DNA from 2 places in the Pseudomonas fortuita genome. Region 1 is predicted to be linked to the other one. Evidence: riboswitches for the same ligand, from Rfam matches in the RefSeq annotation. Region 1 holds a riboswitch; the other holds the start of a gene.
The links. Region 1 has a riboswitch for thiamine pyrophosphate ahead of OZ911_RS14820 (TenA family protein). Riboswitches for the same ligand answer to the same signal wherever they lie in the genome.

Region 1 (7,505 bases):
CAGCGCCAGGCTCACGGCTCGACACCCGCCTGACCCGGAGCCCGGCGGCGTGCGCCAAGTTCGAGGATGACGATGTAGCACAGGGCCGAGGCGCCGATACCCACCAGTGGAGCGACCCACGGCGAGGCGTACGCCAGTACCGCGCCCACGGCATAGGCAAACAGCCCGGTGAGGTTGTAACGTGGCAGGCTTGCCATGCCCAGTGCCGGGTACTTGCCGCGGTGGCGATACCAGAAATCAGCCATGATCACCCCGCCCACCGGTGGAATGATCGAGCCCAGCAGCACCAGGAACGGGATCAGCATTTCGTACATGCCACCCATCGCCAGCACAATGCCAACCCCCGCCGCCACCAGCGTTGCCGTGCGCCGGCGCTCGCTGCGCAACAAATGGCAGGCGGCCGCGGACACGTTGTAGATGGTCGGCCCCTGGATGGTCCACAGGTTCAGGCATAGCATCACCACCGCTGCGAACGACAAACCCTGCAGCATCATTACCTCGACGATATCGGCCTGTTGGTAAACCATCGCGCACCAGGCACCGGCCACCACCATCAGGCCGTTGCCAAGGAGAAATGCCACCACGCTGGCGGTCACCGCCACCCGGCCGCTGCGCGACAGCCGTGTCCAGTTGGTGGCCTGGGTGGCACCACTGGCGAAGGTGCCGAAGACCATGGTCACCGCTGCCGAAAAGGTCATGGTTTCGTGCGGCACCACTGCGGCCAGGCCGGCAAAGCCGCCAACATCGCGGGTGGCAATGTACATCGACACCAGCAGCAGCACGAACATCAATGGCACCGATACTCGCGACAGCACGTCCAGCCCCTTGAAGCCGATGATGGCAGTAATGCTGAAGCCCAGGCCAAACAGCACCATCAACGGTACGCTGAAACCTTCCGCCAACCCCAACAGTTTGACCAGCACGATGGCCACGGTGGCTGTGCCCCAGGCGTACCAGCCAAGTTCAGCGAAACCCAGCAGAAAGTCCGAAAGCCGACTGCCAGCTTCGCCAAAACAGAAACGCCCCATCAACACGGTGTTCAGCCCGCTGCGCGAGGCGATGAATGCCAACGCAGCGGCATACAAGGCCAGCAGGCTGTTGCCGAGGGCGGCTACCCACAACATGTCGACAAAATTGAAGGCCATGCCCAGCTTGCCGCCGGCGAACATCGTGCCGGTGAAAAAGGTAAAGCTGAACAGGACCATGGCAATCGGCAGCAGGCCTTTGCGGGCAGACTGCGGGGCTTCGCTGAGGGGGAATTCGCTGGGTGAGCTCATTGCACGGGGCTCCGGGTAGTAGTTGGGAGCTGGAAGAGCAATATGCGGGCCGCTTTTTCGAGCCCCGATACCCGTGATCAAATCGGGCAAGCAGCCCAGACATCAATGTGCACTGTGAACAGTAAAGTCGCTTTTATGCGCTGTGAAAGTGTGCCGGACGACTTATTTTGAGGCATTCATGCACCAAAGCGGGCTTGGGCTGGGTAGGATTCACCCAGTCGACCAAGCACTTTTGGGCTGCTGCGCAGCCCATCGCCGGCAAGCCAGGCTTCCACAGGTACGGTACAACCCTTCGAGCATTGCGCGGTCTCTGTGGGAGCCCGGCTTGCCGGCGATGGGGCGCAAAGCGGCCCCGGGGGGCTACGCCACCCCGTCCAGCCCCATCTGCCAGAAGTCCGCCTCCAGGCTGGACGCCTGGCCAAAAATTCCCACCAACTCGGCAAACCGCTGCTCGGTCATGCTCCGCGCCGCCAGCTCATCCAGGTGTTTGCGCGCTGCCGCCGCCACCCCCTGGTAGCCTTCCCCGGCATACTCGCCAATCCACTCGCGGTACGGGTGGTTGCTCAAATCACCAATCTGCTCGGCCAGGGTCCGGCCTATTTCGGCATAGCCAATCACGCAAGGTGCCAGTGCCACGTGCAGCTCCAGCAGGTCGCCGGCAGCGCCGCAGTCCAGCACGTAGCGGGTGTATGCCACCGTGGCCTGGTGTTCTGGCGCGGCCTCAATGTCGGCTTGGGTCAGCCCCCAGCGGGCGCACAGGCGCACATGCAGTTCGGTTTCATCCAGAATTGCCGCCAACCCGGCCTGCGCGGCGCGGATGTCGTCCGGCCGGCGGCTCTTGTAGGCCGCCAGCGCCCAGGCGCGGGCGAACTGGATCAGGAACAGGTAATCCTGCACCAGGTACGTCCGGAACGCGGCCTCGCTCAGCGTGCCCTCTCCCATCTGCCGCACGAAATCATGGTCTACGTAACGGCGCCACTGTTGCGTGGCTGCGGCCTTGAGGCGATCGAAGATATCCATGCTCATTTGCTCTGCGGGTAGATGGCATCGAAGAAGGCCAGTTCCAACGCAACCGTGCGCTGGTAGAAGTCACTGGCCAGTGCGGCGTGCTGCGGGCCGACACGGTCCAGTTCGGCCTGCAGGAAGGCAACGAAGGCCTGGAATGCCGGGTTGTCGTGCAGGGTGATCCATTCGGCATGGACGAAGTTCTGCGGCATGGGTTTCGGCGCTTTCAGCGCCCAGTCCAGGTACAGGCCTTCGGCAACATTGAGTACCGCCAGCGCTGCTGCATAGGAGCGGGTGGCTGCCGCTTCGCGCATGATGGCCTTGAACCCTGCAGTCGGCGCCGTATCGGCCGGCTCACTACGTTGCGCCGGGCTTACATCCAGCGCCTCGAAGGCCCGCAGGAAGTAGGTGTTTTCATCGCTGGAAATCATCCCGGCAAAGCGGCCGAAGCGCAGGCGCGCCTCGAATGTATCGGCGGTGGCGATGGCTGCGCCCAGCAGGGTCAGGAAGCTGTCGAGAAAGCGATGGTCCTGCACCAGATAGTCGACCATGATCGGGTCCGGCAGGCTGCCGTCGCACAATTGGGTCACGAAACGGTGGCCAACGGCCGCCGACCAGGTTGGTTCGCTCTGGCGGCGCAGTGACTGGCTGAAACGTTCGGTCATGATGCTGTCCTTGATGAAGGTGACAGCGAGACCTTGGCAGTTGACATGGACGGGCCTCGCAGTGAGGCCGGCAAAAAGGCAGGTTACAAGCCCCATCCCTTCGCCGGCATGATCCGGATCAGGTTCGAAGGGTCACCGCGCTGCAGCGTTCAGCGGTTTCTCAGCCCTTTGCCGGGCTCCCCTTGGTAGCCCACACATATACCGCAGCGCGCCGGGTGTGTCACGCCCCAATCCACCCATCCAGTGGGCATTGGGTCCCCGCTAGTGGGGACTTATACCCATTCTTGACGCCCCGTCATTTAGCGCACCTCAGGTGCCACAAGGATTTGTTTAACAAAGCATTACTGAAACAGTTGTTGGCACAGCCGTTGCTCAGGGCCTTTTATCGGGCAAAACGCCATTGATGGCTTAGAGCCATGCAGCCGCGAGCGAGGCACAAGGCAATGAGAACACATGCCGTGATCCACCCTGTTAGGTACGCATTCCAGCTTTCTTCAGTCACTGCGCTGATGGTCAGCCTCGGGCTGATCACGGTCATGGCCTCGCCCCTTGACGACAACAGTCAGCCGCCGCCGACCGACCCGTCGGCCTACACCGAGCAACCGGCTGACCCGACCCCGGCCTTGCTCAACCTCAGTACCTTGCCCGAAGCCAACGAAGGCGCGCTGGAGCTGGTCGATGGCGCGCACGGCGACCGCGATACAGTGCGTATCGACAACGTGCTGCCGCCTGCACTGCAAACCTCGGACAGGTACCCCACCAACGGCAAACCCAGCCCACTGTTCGGAGCCCAACCCTTCACCCAGCAATTGTTGCTGTTCGAAGAATTCGGGCCAGAGAAGCTCGACCCGACCACGCCGGCGCCGGAGCTTACCTTTCCCGCCCCCACCCTCGGCGCGGCCCCGGCGCAGGACCCCAACGTCGTCGCGCGCAGCGGGCCAAGTGGTACGGCCCTGGAAGCGTTCCTCAAGCAGCCCGGCCTGTATCCGTACCCGAGCCAGTACGCCAATGTGCTGGACCGCAACCCCTGGAAGGCGCAGATCGAAATGTTCCTCAACCGCCAGCCGGTCGGCTCGCCTGCTGAAGGCCGGCCACCAGGAAAAGCCTGGTCGCACCAGCGTTGGAACGAGTTCTACCCGCAGGCGGCGTTCAAGACCGCCCAGGCCGGGGCGCGTATCAACCTCGGTCTGCGTGATCGCAAACAGCTGCATAACTATGCGTCTGGCGAGTTTGCACCCGGCGGCCTGTACTACCAGACCTCCGACATCCCCACTACGCTGGGCACCACCAAGGGCATTGACACGCGCTTTCACCCGAATATGCCCTTGCAGAACCACAAATCACTGTGGACATTCGACGGCACCTTCCCGCCCAAACTGCTGATGGTGCGTTACGGCCAGCCGATCCTGATGCGCCATTACAACGCCTTGCCCATCGACCCCTCGGCCAACGGTGGCTTTGGCCTGCACACCATCTCGACGCACGAGCACAATGGCCACTCCCCGGCAGAGAGCGATGGCTTCGCCAACGCCTACTTCTTCCCGGGGCAGTACTACGACTACCGCTGGCCAGTGCAACTGGCCGGCTACGACACCATCAACACCCGTGCCCAGGATCCGCGGGCAGCCTTCCCCTGCTCACCGGGCGAAACCCTGTTCGTCAACGACGGCACGCCGGGCCTGAAAGCCTGCCAGAACGGCAGCATCAAGATTCGCGGCGACTGGCGTGAAACCATGAGCACCCACTGGTTCCACGACCACATGATGGATTTCACGGCACAGAACGTCTACAAGGGCAACGCCGTGATGATGAACTACTACAGCGCCCTGGACCGCGGTAACGAGGCGCTGCAGGATGGCGTCAACCTGCGCTTCCCCAGTGGCTCCGGCATGCCATGGGGTAACCGTGACTACGACGTCAACCTGGTGATTGCCGACAAGGCCTGGGATGCCAACGGCCAGCTGTGGTTCAACCCGTTCAACACCGATGGCTTCCTCGGTGACCAGATTCTGGTCAACTGGCAGTACCAGCCCAGGCTCAAGGTGCGGGCGCGCAGCTACCGCTTCCGCATCCTCAACGGCTCGGTGTCGCGCTATTTCAAGTTTGCCGTGGTGCGGGAAATTGCCGGTACCAGTGGGGAGTTCAAAGGCCCCTCCGGCTCCAACCTGTCGTATGCCCGGGTGCCGTTCCACATGATCGCCAACGACGGCAACATCATGGAACACGCCGTGCCCTTCGACGGGACCATGGACCTGAACGGCGACGGCAACCTGCAGGACAACCATGGCATCCTGCCGCTGCAAGGCATCGCCGAGCGCTACGACATCATCATCAACTTTGCCAAGAATGGCATCAAGGCAGGCGACAAGCTGTACTTCGTCAACCTGGAAGAGCATCGCACCGGCAAGGGCCCGGAAGGTACGATTTCGCTGGCCGACGTGCTGTCGGAAAAGTACAAAGCCGTGATCAAGCAGACCAACAAAGGCCCGCAGTGGGACAAAGGCGACCCAGCAGTCGGCAAGTTTCTGCAACTGCTGGTGCAGCCCTACACCGGCCAGGACCTGAGCATGGACCCGGTGGCCTACGAGCCCGCCAAGCCAGGCAAGGCCGCAGGCCTGAAAATGCTGCCACTGCCCATTGACCGCAGCGCCGCGACCGACCAGGCCAGACTCAAGGATGCCCGCCACCGCGCGTTCATCTTTGGCCGCTCCGACGGTACCGACACCAGCCCGTGGACCATCAAGACCGATGGCGGCTTTGGTTACAGCATGGACCCACGACGCATCAGTGCGGCACCGCAACTGGCCAACCAGTCCACCGACGGTGGGTTCAGCGGCGACGGCACCCTGGAGGTGTGGAAAATCGTCAACGGCGGCAATGGCTGGAGCCACCCGGTGCACGTGCATTTCGAGGAAGGCGTGATTCTTAGCCGCGACGGCAAGGCGCCACCGGAATGGGAAAAATGGGCGCGCAAAGACGTGTACCGGATCGGGCCAGAAGCCGATTCTTCGGGAGAGGTGGAAATGGCCATCCGCTTCCGCGAGTTCGCCGGCACCTACATGGAGCACTGCCACAACACCCAGCATGAGGACTCGTCCATGCTACTGCGCTGGGACATTGAGCACCCGGGGCAGTTCCAGGTGATGCCAACCCCGCTGCCAGGCTGGGATGGCGTGCAATACATGGCTTCGGTCGGCCTGCCGACCTTCCGTACCAAAGGCCATGACGACACCGATGACCCGGCCAACAAGCCCCCCGTCGCAGCCAATGACAGTGCAGCGACTACCGCTGGCAAACCTATCACCCTGAACGTGCTCGCCAACGACTCCGACCCGGACGGCAACGTACCGCTGACCGTGACCGGTCTCACCCAGCCGGACTCCGGTCAGGGTACCGTCAGCACCGACGGCACCCTGGTGAATTACACCCCACCTGCCACGTTCGCCACACCGTTCACTGCCAGCTTCAACTACACGGCGCGCGATGCCAAGGGGGCCGAGTCGTTGACCCCGGCCACAGTCAGCATCGCTGTGACTGCGGCGGCGGCGGTCGACCAGATCCAGGTCAGCAGTGCCACGGTGCAGGTGCGCAGTGGCAACCGCTTCACCTGGGATGTGCAGGGGACGACCACGGTCGCCACGGGCAACAGCATCAGTGTGACTGCGGCAACCACCGGCGGCCCGGTAAGCCTGGGCAACGCCACGCTGACGGCCGCGACTACGGGCGCCCGCTGGCGGGTGTCTGTGACCACTACCGGCTTTGGCCCGGCCACACCCGCGACAGTTACCGTGAAATCGACGCTGGGGCAAACGGTGACAGCGCCAGTCAAATACCAGTGAGTGCAATGCAGGGGTCGCTGTGCGGCCCCTTTTACCCAACAACGAGGATCGCATCATGCCCGGCTCATGGCGTTTCCTGCTGGTGCTCGCGGTATTTGCCGCCAGCATTCCGTTATGGCCACTGCAGCCGCAACAACCGTTGGCCGAAGAAACCGCAAGCCCTTGGGGCGCCGGCTACTTCCCGAATATCCCGCTGCTTACCCAGGACGGCGAGAAGGTGCATTTCTTCGACGACCTGATCAAGGACAAGGTAGTCGCCATCAACTTCATCTTCACCGGCTGCTCCGACTCCTGCCCGGTGGAAACCGCGCGCTTGCGCCAGGTGCAGAAGATTCTGGGTGACCGGGTCGGCAAGGACATTTACTTCTATTCCATCAGCATCGACCCCTACAACGACACCCCAGCTACCCTCAAGCGCTACGCCGAAAAATTCGGCATCGGCCCTGGCTGGACGCTGCTCACCGGCGAGCCCGACGACATCGAGCAATTGCGCCGTAGCCTGGGGCTGTGGATCGAAGGCCTGGAAAACGGCCGTTCCAGAGACCACAACCTGAGCCTTATCATCGGCAACCAGGCCACCGGCCGCTGGATGAAAGCCTCGCCCTTCGAAAGCCCGTACATTCTCGCGGACCGGCTGGGCAACAGCCTGCACAACTGGAAGCAGGCCAGCGCCATGAGCAATGACTACGCCCAGGCCCCCGAGATACGGCCACCCAGCA
Region 2 (7,505 bases), 2.5 Mb from region 1:
TTCACCACCGTGCGCCGTTCTTCTGCAGCGCCGGTCGATGCCCAGACCCGCGTGTTGCTGGGCGATACCATGGGGGAGTTGCTGTTCCTCTATGCGTTGGCCGATATCGCCTTTGTCGGCGGTAGCCTGGTGCCGACGGGAGGGCACAACCCGCTGGAGCCTGCGGCGCTGGCCTTGCCGGTGCTCATGGGGCCACATGTGTTCAACTTCCTCGAAATCAGCGCGATGTTGCGTGAAGCGGGGGCGTTGCAGCAGGTGGACGATGCCGACGGGCTGGCCGGTGCGGTGCGGCGGCTGGTCGAGTTGCCGCAGGATGCGCAGCGCATGGGCGAGGCGGGCAGGGCGGTGATGCGGGCCAATCAGGGCGCGTTGCAGCGCTTGCTCGATGGCCTGGATGCGCTTGTCCGCTGACGTTTGCTTTGGTTGTCCTGGCCTCATCGCCGGCAAGCCAGCCCCCACAGGTACTGCACAGGGTTTGAGGCCAGTGAGGAACCTGTGGGAGCTGGCTTGCCGGCGATGAGGCCATCGAAAGCAACCCGGTCTGTGAGAAATACGCCCCTATTTCAAGGGCGACGCTCAAAGTTCTTGGCCGCTGCCGCAGCCAGGTCTGGCGGCAGGAAGTCCTTGTCCGGGTTGTAGTCCGGTTTCAGGTAGCGCTTGAGGTCTTGCAGGTCTTGCGGGCTCAGGGTGCCGGCCGCCTGCTTCAGGCTCAGGTTGTCGAGGATGTAGTCATAGCGGCTGTTGTTGTAATCCCTCACCGAGGTGTACAACTGGCGTTGGGCATCGAGCACATCGACGATGTTGCGGGTACCTACCTGGTAGCCGATTTCAGTGGCTTCCAGCGCGCTCTGGTTGGAGATGATCGACTGCTTGCGCGCCTGTACCTGTTCTACATCGGTGTTCACCGCGCGGTGCAGGTTGCGGGTGTTTTCCACCACCTGGCGGCGCAGGCTTTCACGCTGCTGTTCGCTCTGGCTCAGGCGTTGATATGCCTCGCGTACCTGCGAGCTGGTCAGGCCTCCGCTGTAGATCGGGATGTTCAGTTGCAGGCCAACGCTGGTCTGTTCGACATCGCCGCTGTAGCGCACGCCCAGTTGCGAAGGGTTGGTAAAGCCGAGGCTGTCGTTGTCACCTTTCTGGTACTTGGCCACGGCATCCAGGGTCGGCGCATGGCCGGCCTTGCGCTGGCGCAGGGTCTCTTCAGCAGCAGAAACCGCATAGTTGGTGGCCAGCAGGTTGAGGTTCTGGCGGCCGGCGGTTTCGACCCAAGCCTTGGCGTCGTTTGGCGTGGGTACCTGCACGGGCAGGGTATGCACCACGCCTTGAATCGAGGTGTATTCACGGTTGGTCAGGGTAACCAGCGCTTCAAAGGCATCCTGCACCTGGCGCTCGGCGATGATCCGGTTGGCCCGCGCCGTGTCGTAGCTGGCCTGGGATTGCAGCACGTCGGTCTTGTCCGACAGGCCCACATCGAAGCGTTCGTTGGACTGGTCCAGCTGGCGCTTGAACGCGGCTTCCTCAGCCTTGGTCGCGGCCAGGTTGTCCTGCGCGCGCAGCACGGCGAAGTAGTTTTGCGCGGTTTGCAGGATCAGGTTCTGTTCAGTGGCCGACAGCTCCAGCGCTGCCTGTTCGTTGACCGCTTCGGCGGCCTGCAGCTGGAACCAGCGATCAGCGCGGAAGATTGGCTGGGCCAGGGTTGCGCTCCATGAATTGCCGCTGCGGTTGGAGGTGATGGAGGGCTCGTCCAGCTTGGTGCGGGTGTTCATCATTTCGGCATCGGCCGACAGGTTCGGCAGCAACCCGGCGCGGGCCTGCGGTACTACTTCGCGGCGGGCGCCATAATCGGCGCGTGCTGCTGCCAGGTCGGCGTTGTTGTCTACCGCTTCCTGATAAACGCTGACCAGGTCGGTTTTAACTGTCGGGAGCATATCCGCTGCCCAGACCATTCCGTTGGACGCACAAGACACGGCTATCGCCAGTGAGAGTTTGCGCAGCATAGAGGCAATCCTTGTACGAAATTTAATTACTGAACTGTTGAGTATCGAGCGATGGGCCAGTGTAGTGCCATGCGCACCCGGCAACAATCGCTCGGTGTGCCTTTCATCATCCGCGCATTTACCCGCTTGGCTTTGCCGACCACTCCAGTCTAGACTGCGCATGTTCTTGTCGGGGTGCCTTGAAGCAAAGGCTGAGATCGCAGAGGTGCGGATCCCGTTGAACCTGATCAGGTTAGCGCCTGCGTAGGGAACAAGATTGCTCGCCTTCCCGGGGAGCCTCTTGTGCCAGGTCCGGGAATGTCGCAGCTGCATGCAGCTTCAGGCACCCCCTATCCGGCACTGCACGCCTTCATGGGTGCGTCCGCGTTTTTCAGGTTCTCCCCGACATTCCACTGCTAGGAAGCCGTCTGGAGAGCCTGTGATGACCAAACAAGAAAAAGCGATCAACCTCAGCGAATCGGCACAAGTCGATCAGCAGTCCGTGCAACCGTTCCCGCGCTCGCGCAAAATCTATGTCGAAGGCTCGCGGCCGGACATTCGCGTGCCCATGCGTGAAATCAGCCTGGACGATACCCCGACCGATTTCGGTGGCGAGACCAACGCGCCGGTACTGGTCTACGACACGTCGGGCCCGTACACCGACCCCAACGTCATCATCGACGTGCGCAAGGGCCTGGCCGACGTGCGTTCGGCGTGGATCGAGGCCCGCGGCGACACCGAGCGCCTGGGCGGGCTCAGCTCCGACTTTGGCCAGCAGCGCCTGAACGACGCCGAACTGGCCAAGTTGCGTTTCGCCCACGTGCGCAACCCGCGCCGTGCCAAGGCCGGCGCCAACGTCTCGCAGATGCACTATGCCCGCCAGGGCATCATCACCGCCGAGATGGAATATGTAGCCATCCGCGAAAACATGAAGCTGCAAGAAGCCCGCGCCGCTGGCCTGCTGAACGAGCAGCACGCCGGCCACAGCTTCGGTGCCAACATCCCGAAAGAAATCACCCCCGAATTCGTCCGCCAGGAAATCGCCCGCGGGCGCGCGATCATCCCGGCCAACATCAACCACCCGGAGGTGGAGCCGATGATCATCGGCCGCAACTTCCTGGTGAAGATCAACGGCAACATCGGCAACAGTGCCCTCGGGTCCTCGATCGAGGAAGAAGTGGCCAAGCTGACCTGGGGCATTCGCTGGGGTTCGGACACGGTCATGGACCTGTCCACCGGCAAGCACATTCACGAAACCCGTGAGTGGATCATTCGCAACTCGCCGGTGCCAATCGGTACCGTGCCGATCTACCAGGCCCTGGAAAAGGTCAATGGCGTGGCCGAGGACCTGACTTGGGAACTGTTCCGCGACACCCTGATCGAGCAGGCCGAGCAGGGCGTGGACTACTTCACCATCCACGCGGGGGTGCTGCTGCGCTATGTGCCGCTGACCGCCAAGCGCGTCACCGGTATCGTCAGCCGCGGTGGCTCGATCATGGCCAAGTGGTGCCTGGCGCACCACAAGGAAAACTTCCTCTACACGCACTTCGACGAAATCTGCGAAATCATGAAGGCCTACGACGTCAGCTTCTCGCTGGGTGATGGCCTGCGCCCTGGCTCGATCGCCGATGCCAACGACGCCGCGCAGTTCGGTGAACTGGAAACCCTCGGCGAGCTGACCAAAATCGCCTGGAAGCACGACGTGCAGTGCATGATCGAAGGCCCTGGCCACGTACCGATGCAGCTGATCAAGGAGAACATGGACAAGCAGCTGGAGTGCTGCGACGAGGCGCCGTTCTACACCCTCGGCCCACTGACCACCGACATTGCCCCGGGCTACGACCACATCACCTCGGGCATCGGTGCGGCGATGATCGGCTGGTTCGGTTGCGCCATGCTCTGCTACGTCACGCCCAAGGAACACCTGGGCCTGCCGAACAAGGATGACGTCAAGACCGGCATCATCACCTACAAGATCGCCGCGCACGCCGCCGACCTTGCCAAGGGCCACCCCGGCGCGCAGATTCGCGACAACGCCCTGTCCAAGGCGCGTTTCGAGTTCCGTTGGGAGGACCAGTTCAACCTGGGTCTGGACCCGGACACTGCCCGTGCCTTCCACGACGAGACCCTGCCGAAGGAATCGGCCAAGGTGGCGCACTTTTGCTCGATGTGCGGGCCAAAGTTCTGCTCGATGAAAATCACCCAGGAAGTGCGTGAATACGCCGCCAAGATCGAGGCCGTGGATGTAACGGTCGAGCAAGGTATGCGCGAGCAGGCCGAGCGTTTCCGCCAGGAAGGCAGCCAGCTGTACCACAAAGTGTAAGAACGTCATTTCCCTTTGTGGGAGCGGGCCTGCCCCGCGAAAGCGTCAGCTGCGCCAACGCGTTCGGCAGGCCAGACGCCTTCGCGGGGCAAGCCCGCTCCCACAATGGCTCGGCGAAGCCCCATCCATTCCTCTGGCGAACATGACAATGACCACCCCCAGCCAATTCTCCCCCGACCACCCGGTCCCCACCCACCAGCGCATCTTCGGCGCCCGCGACCTGTTCTCGCTGTGGTTCTCCCTCGGCATCGGCCTGATGGTGCTGCAAGTCGGCGCCATGCTCGCCCCAGGCCTTGGCCTTGCCAGCGCGGTGCTGGCCATCGCCCTGGGCACCGGCGTGGGTGTGCTGTTGCTGGGCGCCGCCGGTGTCATCGGCAGCGACACCGGCCTTTCTGCCATGGGCACCCTGAAACTCAGCCTGGGCAGCCATGGCGCGCGCTTGCCGGCTGTGCTCAACCTGCTGCAACTGGTAGGTTGGGGCGCATTTGAGATCATTGTCATGCGCGATGCCGCCAGCCTGCTGGGCGCGCGGGCGTTCGGCGAAGGCAGTGCCTGGAACAGCCCGATGCTCTGGACCCTGTGTTTCGGCGCTCTGGCCACCCTGCTGGCCGTCAGCGGGCCGCTGGCCTTCGTGCGCAAGGTGCTGCGCGCCTGGGGTATCTGGGTGTTGCTGGGCGCCTGCCTGTGGCTGACCTGGAACCTGTTCGCCAAGGCCGACCTGGCTGAACTGTGGGGCCGCGCCGGTGACGGTTCGATGTCGTTGGCCGTGGGCTTTGACATCGTCATCGCCATGCCGCTGTCCTGGTTGCCGCTGATCGCCGACTACTCGCGCTTCGCCCGCAACGGCAAGCACGTGTTCGGCGGCACGGTACTTGGCTATTTCATCGGCAACACCTGGCTGATGAGCCTGGGCGTGGCCTACACCCTGGCCTTTGCCGCCAGTGGCGAAGTCAATGCCTTGCTGCTGGCCCTGGCGGGCGCAGGCATGGGTATTCCGCTGCTGCTCATTCTGCTGGACGAGTCGGAAAAGGCCTTTGCCGACATCCACTCGGCGGCTGTTTCCACCGGCGTGCTCGTACCTGTGAAGGTTGAGCACCTGGCGCTGGGCATTGGCGTACTGTGCACCCTGATCGCCCTGCTGGCCCCGCTGGCCCAGTACGAAAACTTCCTGCTGCTGATTGGTTCGGTGTTCGCGCCGCTGTTTGGCGTGGTGCTGATGGACCACTACGTGATCCGTCGTCGTCGCCTGCCGGCGCAGGTGGGTGGCTTGCACTGGCAGGCACTGGTGGCCTGGTTTGCGGGGGTGGCGGCCTATCACCTGATTGCCGCCAACGCTCCAGAGCTGGGGGCTACCCTGCCAGCACTGTTACTGGCAGGTGTGCTGCACGGGCTGCTGAGCTTCAGCCGCGGCCGGGAAACAGTTCAGGCTTGAGTACGCCATTCAGGCGCGGGTAGGGGATCTTCAGTTCCACGTGGCCCATGGAATAGGGCGCGATGGCGTAGACCTCGTACTTGACCACTACCGCGCCGTACGTCAGGGCGATGTGCGGCGACTTCTTGAACGGCCAGGTCTTGACGAACTCGGCGTCCTTGTCCATGCCCACGCTCATCAGCCAGGCCCGGTGCGACTCCTCGACGGTTTTCCAGAAGGTCTCCTCCTGGCCTGGCACAAGCATGTCCTGCAGGGTCAGCACCTTGTCCAGCTTGCGCGAGTAGTTGATGAAGCCGCGCCCGGGCATGCCATGCGCGCCACCACTGTCCAGGTAGCTGGACAATTCGATGATCACCAGCCCGTCATGCTGCTCGCGTACCTTGGCTTGCAAATAACTGCTGTTACGTTTGTCGGCACTGGCCAGGTATTGCTGTTCGTAGGCCTGCAAGGTGCTGGGCGCGGTGCCATGCTGATTGTCTTCGGTCAGTTGCAGCAGGCGCTTTTCGACAATGCCGTCGAGCGCGGGCAGGGCCGGGAAGTGGACCGTGTCGATGTTCACCAGCGGGCAGTCGCTTTCGCTGCAGCCGGGTTTGACATGCTCCCAGGCGTCGCGCTTGACCTCGAGCGGGGCCCGGTAGTTGGGCGTGAACAGGCTCTGGCAGGCGCCCAGAGCCAGTGCCAGCACAGCCACGGAAGTCAGTTTGACAAGTGTCATGGTGATCCTTGCAGAACAGGGAAAGTCGGCCTTTGACCGTCTGCGCGGCCTTCAGTTCGCCACTAAGCTAACAGAGTGAAGACGCGCTGTCCCGAGTGTGCGAACGGTTGCCGGAAAGGGGTGAAACGGGCAAGCGTGCAGAGTAGGATGGCGCGATGCGGTAATTGAGGTAACGAGGATTTCCATGTCAGACACGTTGAATTCGGTGCCCAAGGCGGTCGAGATCGTCAAGCGGGACAATTGCTTCCAGGGCTTCTACAAGCTCGACAAGGTGCACCTGCGCCACGAGCTGTTTGCCGGTGGCATGGGCCGCGAGATCAGCCGCGAACTGTTTGTGCGCCACGATGCAGTGTGTGTGCTGCCTTACGACCCGTTGCGTGATGAAGTGGTGCTGATCGAGCAGTTCCGCGTCGGCGCACTGGACAAGGTCGGTAACCCCTGGCTGATCGAGATGGTTGCCGGGCTGATCGACAAGGATGAAGAACCCGAGGAAGTCGCCCATCGCGAAGCCGAGGAAGAGGCCGGCCTGACGTTCAGTGCCTTGTGGCCGATGACCCGCTACTTCCCGTCGCCCGGCGGCAGTGACGAATACGTTCACCTGTTCCTTGGCCGTTGCAGCAGCGAAGGCGCGGGAGGGCTGCATGGTCTGGAAGAAGAGGGCGAAGACATCCGCGTGCGCGTGTGGTCGTTCGAGGATGCCTTGCAGGCGGTACGCGATGGGCGCATCTGCAACGCGGCGACTATTATCGGCTTGCAATGGCTGGCGCTGAACCGTGACGAAGTACGAGGTATGTGGAAGTGAACCTGCTGCGCGAGCGCTATCGAGTCGACCTGGTCGGGCTGCAGGCCGCCTGCGAGGCCAACTACGCCCGGCTGATGCGCCTGTTGCCCGACATGCGCACCACCCAGAGCTCGCGCCGCATCGGCATGACCCAGGGCGACCAGATGCTCGGCGTGCTGGTGCTGGACGTGGTGCTGGCCTGCCCGTACACCACCACCTTGCATGTGCGTCAGGAGCACAGCCTGCCGTGGCTGCCGGTGCCGCACCTGGAAGTGCAG

Region 2: linked by a shared signal. The riboswitch ahead of thiC (phosphomethylpyrimidine synthase ThiC) and the one ahead of OZ911_RS14820 (TenA family protein) in region 1 are both predicted to bind thiamine pyrophosphate.

What each region holds. Positions count from the first base shown of each region.
Region 1 covers NZ_CP114035.2:3,214,881-3,222,385, forward strand. Annotated here, with positions in the region: gene OZ911_RS14805 (PucR family transcriptional regulator) at 1-15, opposite strand, end outside; gene codB (cytosine permease) at 12-1,277, opposite strand; gene tenA (thiaminase II) at 1,638-2,303, opposite strand; gene OZ911_RS14820 (TenA family protein) at 2,300-2,947, opposite strand; TPP riboswitch at 3,026-3,140, opposite strand; gene OZ911_RS14825 (Ig-like domain-containing protein) at 3,391-6,786, shown strand; gene OZ911_RS14830 (SCO family protein) at 6,842-7,505, shown strand, end outside.
Region 2 covers NZ_CP114035.2:5,733,145-5,740,649, reverse strand. Annotated here, with positions in the region: gene waaA (lipid IV(A) 3-deoxy-D-manno-octulosonic acid transferase) at 1-411, shown strand, start outside; gene OZ911_RS26260 (TolC family outer membrane protein) at 564-1,997, opposite strand; TPP riboswitch at 2,158-2,264, shown strand; gene thiC (phosphomethylpyrimidine synthase ThiC) at 2,419-4,299, shown strand; gene cytX (putative hydroxymethylpyrimidine transporter CytX) at 4,448-5,731, shown strand; gene OZ911_RS26245 (RsiV family protein) at 5,700-6,446, opposite strand; gene OZ911_RS26240 (NUDIX domain-containing protein) at 6,631-7,248, shown strand; gene OZ911_RS26235 (DUF1249 domain-containing protein) at 7,239-7,505, shown strand, end outside.